One region of the Synechococcus sp. R6-10 genome, then DNA from elsewhere that is predicted to be linked to it. Evidence: predicted binding sites of a transcription regulator. Region 1 holds the regulator's gene; the other holds the start of a gene.

Region 1 (4,501 bases):
GTCAGCCCCAGGTGGATTTCGATCCCCAGGCCTACGAGGTGCAGCAGGTGTTCTACCCTAGCAAAGATGGCACCCGCATCCCCATGTTCCTCGTCCACCGCCGCGGCCTGGCTCGGACAGGGGATCACCCCACCCTGCTGTATGGCTACGGTGGCTTTGGCATCTCACTTACCCCCAGCTTTTCAGTGGGTCTGGTGGCCTGGCTGGAAATGGGCGGTGTCTATGCCCAGCCAAGTTTGCGCGGCGGCGGCGAGTACGGAGAAGAGTGGCACCAGGCGGGCACCAAGCTCAACAAGCAAAAGGTGTTCGACGACTTTATTGCCGCTGCCGAGTGGCTGATAGCCCATGGCTACACCAACCCCGCCAAGTTGGCCATCTCCGGCGGCAGCAACGGCGGCCTGCTGGTGGGGGCCTGCCTGGTTCAGAGGCCGGAGCTGTTTGCAGCGGCCCTGCCGGCAGTGGGGGTGTTCGACATGCTGCGCTTTCATAAGTTCACCATCGGCTGGGCCTGGATCTCCGAGTACGGATCCCCGGAGAACCCGGAGGAATTCAAGGCCCTCTACGCCTATTCCCCTCTGCACAACCTCAAGCCCGGCACTGCCTATCCCGCCACCCTGATCACCACCGCAGATCACGACGACCGGGTGGTGCCCGCCCACAGCTTCAAGTTTGCCGCTGCCCTGCAGGCAGCCCAGGGGGGATCCCAGCCCATCCTCATCCGCATCGACACCAAGGCAGGGCACGGGGCCGGCAAGCCCACCAGCAAGCTGATTGAGGAAGCTGCCGACCGCTGGGCCTTTTTGGTGCAGGTGCTAGGGATCCCCTGGGACGGAACGGGAAGTTAGCGAGCTCTAGGACCCAGGCCCACCCGACCGGCATAAACTGCCGCTTCCCCCAGCTCGTCTTCGATGCGCAGCAGTTGGTTGTACTTGGCAATGCGCTCGCTGCGGCAGAGGGATCCGGTTTTGATCTGCCCGGCACGGGTGGCCACCGCCAAGTCGGCAATGGTGGTGTCTTCCGTCTCGCCAGAGCGGTGGCTGATGATGGTGCGAAAGCCGGCTTGAACTGCCAATTGGATGGCCGAGACGGTCTCCGTCAGGGTGCCGATTTGGTTGGGCTTGATCAAAATGGCGTTGGCGGCGGCGCTGTCGATACCCTTTTGCAGGCGGGTCAGGTTGGTTACAAACAGGTCATCTCCCACCAGCTGTACCCGGGATCCCAGTTGAGCGGTCATGGCTTGCCAACCGGCCCAGTCTTCTTCCGCTAGCCCATCTTCAATGGAAAGGATGGGATAGTTGGCCAGCAGTTGCTGGTAGTAAGCCACCATATCAGCCGCGCTGTGGGCTTTGCCCTCAAAGTGATATTGCCCATCCTGCAGCAGCTCGTTGGCGGCCACATCCAAGGCCAAGGCGATATCTGCTCCCGGTTTGTAGCCTGCCTGTTCAATAGCCGTCATCAGCAGATCCAAAGCCGCCGCATTGGAGTCGAGATCAGGAGCAAACCCCCCTTCATCCCCCACACCGGTGGACAGCCCCTTCTGCTGCAGCACTTGTTTTAGTACCGCAAACACCTCAGCCCCGTAGCGCAGCGCCTCGCGAAAGCTGGCCGCTCCAATGGGCACAAGCATAAATTCTTGAATATCGACGTTGTTGTCGGCGTGGGCGCCGCCGTTGAGCACGTTCATCAGCGGCACCGGCAGCAGGTTGGCAAAGGGCCCCCCCAGGTATTTGTAAAGAGGCAAGCCCACTGCTTCCGCAGCCGCTTTGGCTGTCGCCAGAGAAACTGCCAAAATAGCGTTGGCCCCCAGGCGGGACTTGTTGGGGGTGCCGTCCAGGTCGATCAGCAACTGGTCAATACGGGCTTGGTTGAGGGCATCTTCTCCCTGCAGCTCCGACTGGATGGGGCCAAGGATGTTTTCCACCGCCCTCAGCACACCCTTACCGCCGTAGCGTTTGGGATCCCCGTCCCGCAGCTCATGGGCCTCGAAGGTACCGGTCGAAGCGCCGCTGGGAACCTGCGCCAAGCCCGTCGCCCCATTGGCTAAACCCACCAGGGCTTCTAGGGTGGGGCGTCCTCGCGAGTCGAGGATCTCATGGGCGGTAATCCACTCGATGGCCGTTTCCACAGTTACACCTCAGCAATTGGCTAGATAGCTCTGGCCAAAGCCAGATCCCCCCATAGACTAGTAGATTCTTGCCCGCGATCCGGTCAGCTTCCAGAAAACTTTAAGTCTGTCCTTTAGGTATAGAGATTCTTCAAGGCTGCAGCAGTAGATTGAACATAGGCCGGCCAGAGCTTCAACCAACCGTCGAGCGGGGTTTGCCTAGGCAGGGTGCTGCTCAGGAGGTGTTCTCCTCTTCCTTCTAGGCAAAGCGATGGCTCAGCCGCATCGGGTCGTGTACGGTGATCTTCTTCTTGTGAATGGAGATGTACTTCTTCTTGCGCAGCTCTCCCAACAGGCGGGTGATGGTGACGCGGGTTGAGCCAATGGCCTCGGCAATGGCCTGGTGAGACAGCTTGAGATCGATGGTGACCCCATCTGGGCCAGGCACCCCGAAATCGCGACAGAGGATCAACAAAAAGCTGACCAGACGGGATCCCATGTCGCGATGAGCCAGCGTCTCGATCATCATCTCCGTTTGCAAGATACGAGACGACAGGCTTTTAACCAGCAACATGGCCAGTTCGGCGTTCTCCTGCAAGGATTTTTCCACCTGCTCGATCGGCAGAGAGAGTAACTCGGTAGGTGTAAAAGCCACCGAGTGATAAAAGCGGTCGGAGCGCTGTCCCGTGATAAAGGAGAGCACGCCGAAGATGCTGTTTTCCCGCAGGAGGGCAACGGTGATTTCCTCTCCCATTTCGTAGACCCGCGAGAGCTTAACGGCTCCCTTTACCAAAAAGTAAACCCGCTCCGCCGGATCCCCTGGAAAAAAAATGGTCTTCCCGCGCTCAAACGTTTCGATAACCGGAGGATGGTGAGGGCCTCCCAATTGCTTGAAGGCTGTGATCAGAGATTTTTCCGCTACGGCCACCGCCATACTCATCAACCTTTTAAGGTCAGTTTATACCTAAGATCAACCTATTAAGATCAATCTAGAAGCATTAGGCTAGGTTGCAACCCCTTGACTTCAGAATCGATGATGATACCAAGATTTACCCTAAAGTAGAAGGTTCTGCCCAGGCATCTTTGTAGCACGTGCTACATTTTTGAGTCTCGTTTTTGCCCCAGAAAGGGATCCCCAACCGAAAGCAGGGGTTAGGATAAGAGCCATTGTCGCTGGGGGTTGCGTCGGCCCTTGGCGGTAGAGAGTGGAGTGGGTTGGAACATTCTATCTATCTATGGGGATCCCAGAGGTTACTGTTGCTGCACCTTCTCAACTGAGCCGCCAGCATTTCACGGTGCGGATGCCGGATCCGGCCAATCACCTCCTGGAGGTGGAGCTGCTGCTCCGAGAGGTGGAGCCAAAGATGCCTTTGCGGCTGCGACTGCCGGTGTGGACGCCGGGATCCTACTTGGTGCGGGAGTATGCCCGTCATGTGCAGGAGTTTCAGGCGGCAACTGAGCAAGGGATCCCTTTGGCCTGGCGGAAGGTGGATAAGAATACCTGGCAAATCGATCCGCCGGGTTCTTCTGCTGTGAAGGTGTGCTATCGGGTCTATGCCTATGAGCTGACGGTGCGCACGAACCATCTGGATTTGACCCACGCCTATTTCAACGGGGCAGCGCTCTTCCTCTACGTGCCCGGTCGCGAGCGGGAACCCTACACTTTGACGGTGATCCCCCCCAAGCCGGATTGGCACATCGCCACCAGTTTGCGGCCCTTGACCTCTCCTTCTGAGGATCCCACTTCCGGCCAGTCTTTTGTGGCGGAAGACTACGACGAGCTGGTGGATAGCCCGGTGGAGGTGGGCCTGCATCGGATGCAATCGTTTGAGGTGGAAGGGATCCCGCATTACCTTGTGGTTTGGGGGTCGGGCACTCTGGATGTGGAGCGGGCTGTCGCTGATGCTAAGGCGATTGTCAAAACCACAGCCGCGTTTTTCGGTGGGCTACCCTACGACCGCTACTGGTTCATTGTGCATTTGTCGCCGGGAGGATTTGGTGGCCTTGAGCACAAGTACAGCACCACCCTTCTTTACTCTGGGCTAGAGCTGCATCAGCCAGAGTCCTATCGGCGCTTTTTGTCTTTGCTGGCCCACGAGTTGTTTCATGCCTGGAATGTCAAGCGTCTGCGTCCTCTGGCATTGGAAAAGATCGATTACAACCAGGAAAATTATCTGGAATGTCTGTGGTTTTGTGAGGGGGCGACCAGCTATTACGAAAACGTCATCTTATTGAGGGCAGGGATCCTCAGTGCCGGCGATTTCTTGAAGATTCTTTCCGAACAGATTGGTCGCTTGCAGCGTACTCCGGGCCGGGCCGTGCAATCGCTGCGGGAGTCCAGCTTCGATACCTGGATCAAACTCTACCGCCCCCACGAAAACACCCTCAACAGCCAGG
Region 2 (4,074 bases), on a different contig from region 1:
CTAGGCATCCACCATACGACCTTTTTCGGGGAAAAGGCCCCGAGGTCGCACCTGCAAAAAGGCCACGATCAAAGCAAAGACCATCACCTTGGCCATGCTCGTGGTGGCAAAAAAGTTGAGGGTATCGGTCAGGATGGGCACGTTGGGAAAAATCAAAGCCAGCGTCCCGGAACCGATGACAAAGTTGGCAATCCCGATCCCAAGCGCTGCCACAATGCTGCCCAAAAGCTTACCGACACCCCCCACGACGACCACCATAAAGGTATCCACGATGTAGTTTTGGCCGGTGTTCGGCCCCACGGATCCCAGCAGGCTGACCGCTACGCCGGCCACTCCCGCCAGACCCGAGCCGACGGCAAAGGTGAGGGCATCCACCTTTTGCGTAGGGATCCCTACACAGGCACTCATGGCCCGATTCTGGGTAACCGCCCGGATGCGCAGCCCCCAGCGGGTGCGCTGCAAGAAGAAGTACAGCCCTAGGATGCAGAAGACAGTGAGGGCGATGATAAACAGGCGGGTATTGGGCAAAAACAGGTTGCCCACCGGGATCCCACCCCCCAGCCAACGGGGAGCGGTCACATCTTTGTTCTGGGCTCCAAACCAGGGTTGAGTGACTGCTAAAGCATAGGTTTGCGCCAGCACCCGCCCCCCCACCGCTGCAATGGCCGTGGAGAGCACCAACAGCAGCGCCAGCGTCCACCCTTTGAGGCGCGGCCAATCCGTTCGCCTGGCCAAGAGCCACCAGCCGCCAAAAAAGAGCACCGCGAAGGCCCCCAAGCGGAAAGCCAGCACCCAATTGACGCTGCGCACAAACTGCTGCAGGATCAGGCTCACGCCCCAGGTGGCCAAAAGGGTCTCCAAGGGTCGGCCATACAAAAAGCGGATCACCCCCCGCTCCAAGGCCAGCCCTACCAGAGCAGTGACGGCAAAGGCAGCTACCAAAGCTGGAAAGATGTACAGATCCCGCCAGGGATCCCCTAGGGGACGAAAGGCATTTTGCACGACGAAGGTGGTGTAGGCCCCCAACATCATCAGCTCCCCATGGGCCATGTTGATGACCCCCATGAGGCCGAAAACAATGGCCAAGCCCAAGGCGGCTATTAGCAAGACGGTGCCAATGCTAATGCCGTTGAACAAGCTGTCCAGGAGCAAGGTCATGGGCAGGGGATCCTCCTTCCAACTAAACTAGGGAGGCTAACCGAGCATCTAGGCGGGATCCCCGACCCTATCCAAACGGCAAGGGATCCCAGCCCTGGCCAGGACTAGCTGACTTTGTAGCGACCGCCCTTGGCCGGATCTGACCAATCGCAGGCAAAGCCCTTGGTCTCTGCCACAAACTGGTTCCAGGGCTGCGGCTCCACGGCATCCGTAGAAAAGATGACATCAAACAAACCGTCAGAGCGCACCTGGCCGATCCGCACATACTTGGTCAGGTGGTGATTGGTGTTCATGGTTACCAAGCCTTCTGGGGCATCAAAGGTCTGGCCATAGGCTGCCTGCCGCACGGCGTCGATTTCCACTGTTCCCGCTTTTTCCACTGCCTGCTTCCAGATGTAAACCATGATGTAGGCGGCTTCCATCGGGTCGTTGGTGACGCGGTTTTGGCCGTATTCTGCCTTGAAAGCTTCCACAAACTTCTTGTTGGCAGGCGTATCCACCGTCATAAAGTAGTTCCAGGCGGCGAAGTGCCCTTCCAAGAATTCGGGGCCGATGGCCTGTACCTCTTCTTCAGCAATGCTGACGGACATGGAAGGATAGCGATCTGGCCCCAGCCCTGCCCCTTCCAGTTGTTTGAAAAAGGCCACGTTGCTGTCGCCGTTCAAGCTGTTGTAGATCACACCGCCATTGGGAAGAGCGGCCCGGATCTTGCTGATGATGGGGGTAACTTCTGTGTTGCCCAAAGGCAGATAGTCTTCACCCACCACTTTGCCCCCCAGGGCTTCCAACTGGGCCTTGATGATGGTGTTGGCCGTGCGGGGGAACACGTAGTCGGATCCCACCAGGAAGAACTCTTTGCCCTTGTTCTTGAGCAGCCATTCCACCGAAGGCTCGATCTGCTGGTTGGGGGCAGCGCCGGTGTAGAAGATGTTTTTGGAGCACTCTTGTCCTTCGTACTGCACGGGATACCAGAGCAGGTGCTGCTTGGATTCAAACACCGGCAAAACCGCTTTGCGACTGGCCGAAGTCCAGCAGCCGAATACCGTTGCCACCTTGTCCACATCGATCAATTTGGTGGCTTTCTCGGCAAAGGTTGGCCAATCGGAAGCGCCATCCTCGATAATCGGCTCGATCTGCTTGCCCAAAACCCCACCGGCGGCATTGATCTCTTTGATGGCCAGCTTTTCCGCATCCACCACGCTGGTTTCCGAAATGGCCATGGTGCCGCTAAGGGAGTGCAAAATGCCAACGCGGATGGTCTCTCCCTGGGCGTAGGCGGGCACGGATCGCTTCACCCAGATCTGCGGCCCTAGGGCAGCCCCGGCTCCGGCCAGAGCGCCCATTTTCAGCACTTGACGACGATTAAATGATAGAGCCATCGGTGATCTCCGAAACGAAGTGAGTGCAAAGGGTATTAAGAAGTCCAGTTGTTGCAGCAGCCCGGCCAACAGAGGGAAGCACTTAGCTCATCACCTCGCCCATGTGTTAAATTTGCCCAACTGCAGTCGGCTGAGGCTTTCACCGAATGCCTTCCCAACATCAACAGAGGAAAAGGCTAATCCTGCAGTCGAGAAAGCGTTGTGCATCCCTGTTGCCTTAACGTGTTCCATCAAACCCATTCAGCCCGGAGAGAATTGTATCGCGGGATACCTTTTCCCAGAATCCGAGCCTGTTCTCGGCTCCCTTTCCCCACAGGCTGTAGGCAAAGGCAGGGATCCCTTGCTGCCGGCATAATAGGGGTTCTGGGGTGGAGAATTAACAGCCTATGGTGCAGCAGGCCGGCTATGGATCTTGGCGATCCCCGATTACCGCTGACCTGGTGGTGACGGGATCCCTGCGCTTGGGACAGATGGTTTGGGATCAGGGGGATCTCTACTGGACGGAGGGCCGCCCGCAAGAAAAAGGGCGCAATGTGTTGATGCGGCGCTCTGCCGACGGGATCCTGGTGGAGCTGACACCGGCACCTTTCAATGTGCGGACGCGGGTGCATGAGTATGGGGGTGGAGCTTATTGGGTGTCGGCAGGGGTAGTGTATTTTTGCAACTTCGCTGACCAACGGCTCTACCGCCTGCTGCCGGGTTCAGATCCCCAGCCCCTGATGGAAGCAGGCCCCTATCGCTATGCAGATGGGGTGGTGGATCGGGCGCGTGGACGCATCCTCTGTGTGCGGGAAGATCACAGCCGCCAGGGAGAGCCGGAAAACAGCCTTGTCTCGATTGACTTGGAAAGCGGATCCCAGCGCGTTTTGGCCTCTGGGCACAATTTCTATGCCAACCCTCGCCTCAGTCCAGACGGCCAGACCTTGGTATGGCTGACCTGGGATCACCCCCAAATGCCCTGGGACGGCACAGAGCTGTGGCGGTCTGAGGTGAACCCTGACGGCAGCTTGGGAGAACCTCAAAAGCTGGCCGGTGGCCCTGCCGAGTCGATCTTCCAGCCCCAGTGGTCACCGCAAGGGGATCTCTACTTTGTTTCCGATTGCAGCGGCTGGTGGAACCTCTATCGCTGGGATCCCCAGGGCCCCATTCCCCTCTGCCCTATGGAAGCGGAGTTTGGAGAGCCGCAGTGGGTGTTTGGCCTGAGCACCTACGGCTTCTGTGGCGATGGGCGCATCCTGGCCTGTTATGAACAAGACGGGCTGTCTCATCTGGCTTATCTGGATCCCCATTCAGGACAGTTGGCAGGGATCCCCTTGCCCTACACCCAGATCAGCGGTTTGCAGGTGAGTGGGGAAAAAGCCGCTTTCCTGGCCGGATCCCCGACGGAAGCCACTGCCTTGGTCTGCCTAGACTTACCCTCCAGCCAAGTGGAGGTGGTGGCCCGTTCCAGCAGCGTGGCGGTGGATCCCGACTATCTGTCGATCCCAGAGCCCATTGTTTTTCCCACCGGTGGCGGCAAGGAAGTGGCCTACGCCTT

What was found. The regulator NtcA, encoded in region 1, controls nitrogen genes in cyanobacteria. The targets are predictions, from matches to a motif close to GTANCNNNNGNTAC.
Region 2: the regulator NtcA is predicted to act here: its motif matches at 2,795-2,808, upstream of urtA (urea ABC transporter substrate-binding protein).

Annotation. Positions count from the first base shown of each region.
Region 1 covers NZ_JANSHW010000413.1:16-4,516, forward strand. Annotated here, with positions in the region: partial or broken gene NW837_RS11390 (prolyl oligopeptidase family serine peptidase) at 1-845, shown strand, start outside; gene eno (phosphopyruvate hydratase) at 842-2,125, opposite strand; gene ntcA (global nitrogen regulator NtcA) at 2,364-3,038, opposite strand; partial or broken gene NW837_RS11405 (M61 family metallopeptidase) at 3,340-4,501, shown strand, end outside.
Region 2 covers NZ_JANSHW010000099.1:83-4,156, forward strand. Annotated here, with positions in the region: gene urtB (urea ABC transporter permease subunit UrtB) at 1-1,158, opposite strand; gene urtA (urea ABC transporter substrate-binding protein) at 1,263-2,537, opposite strand; partial or broken gene NW837_RS03370 (TolB family protein) at 2,924-4,074, shown strand, end outside.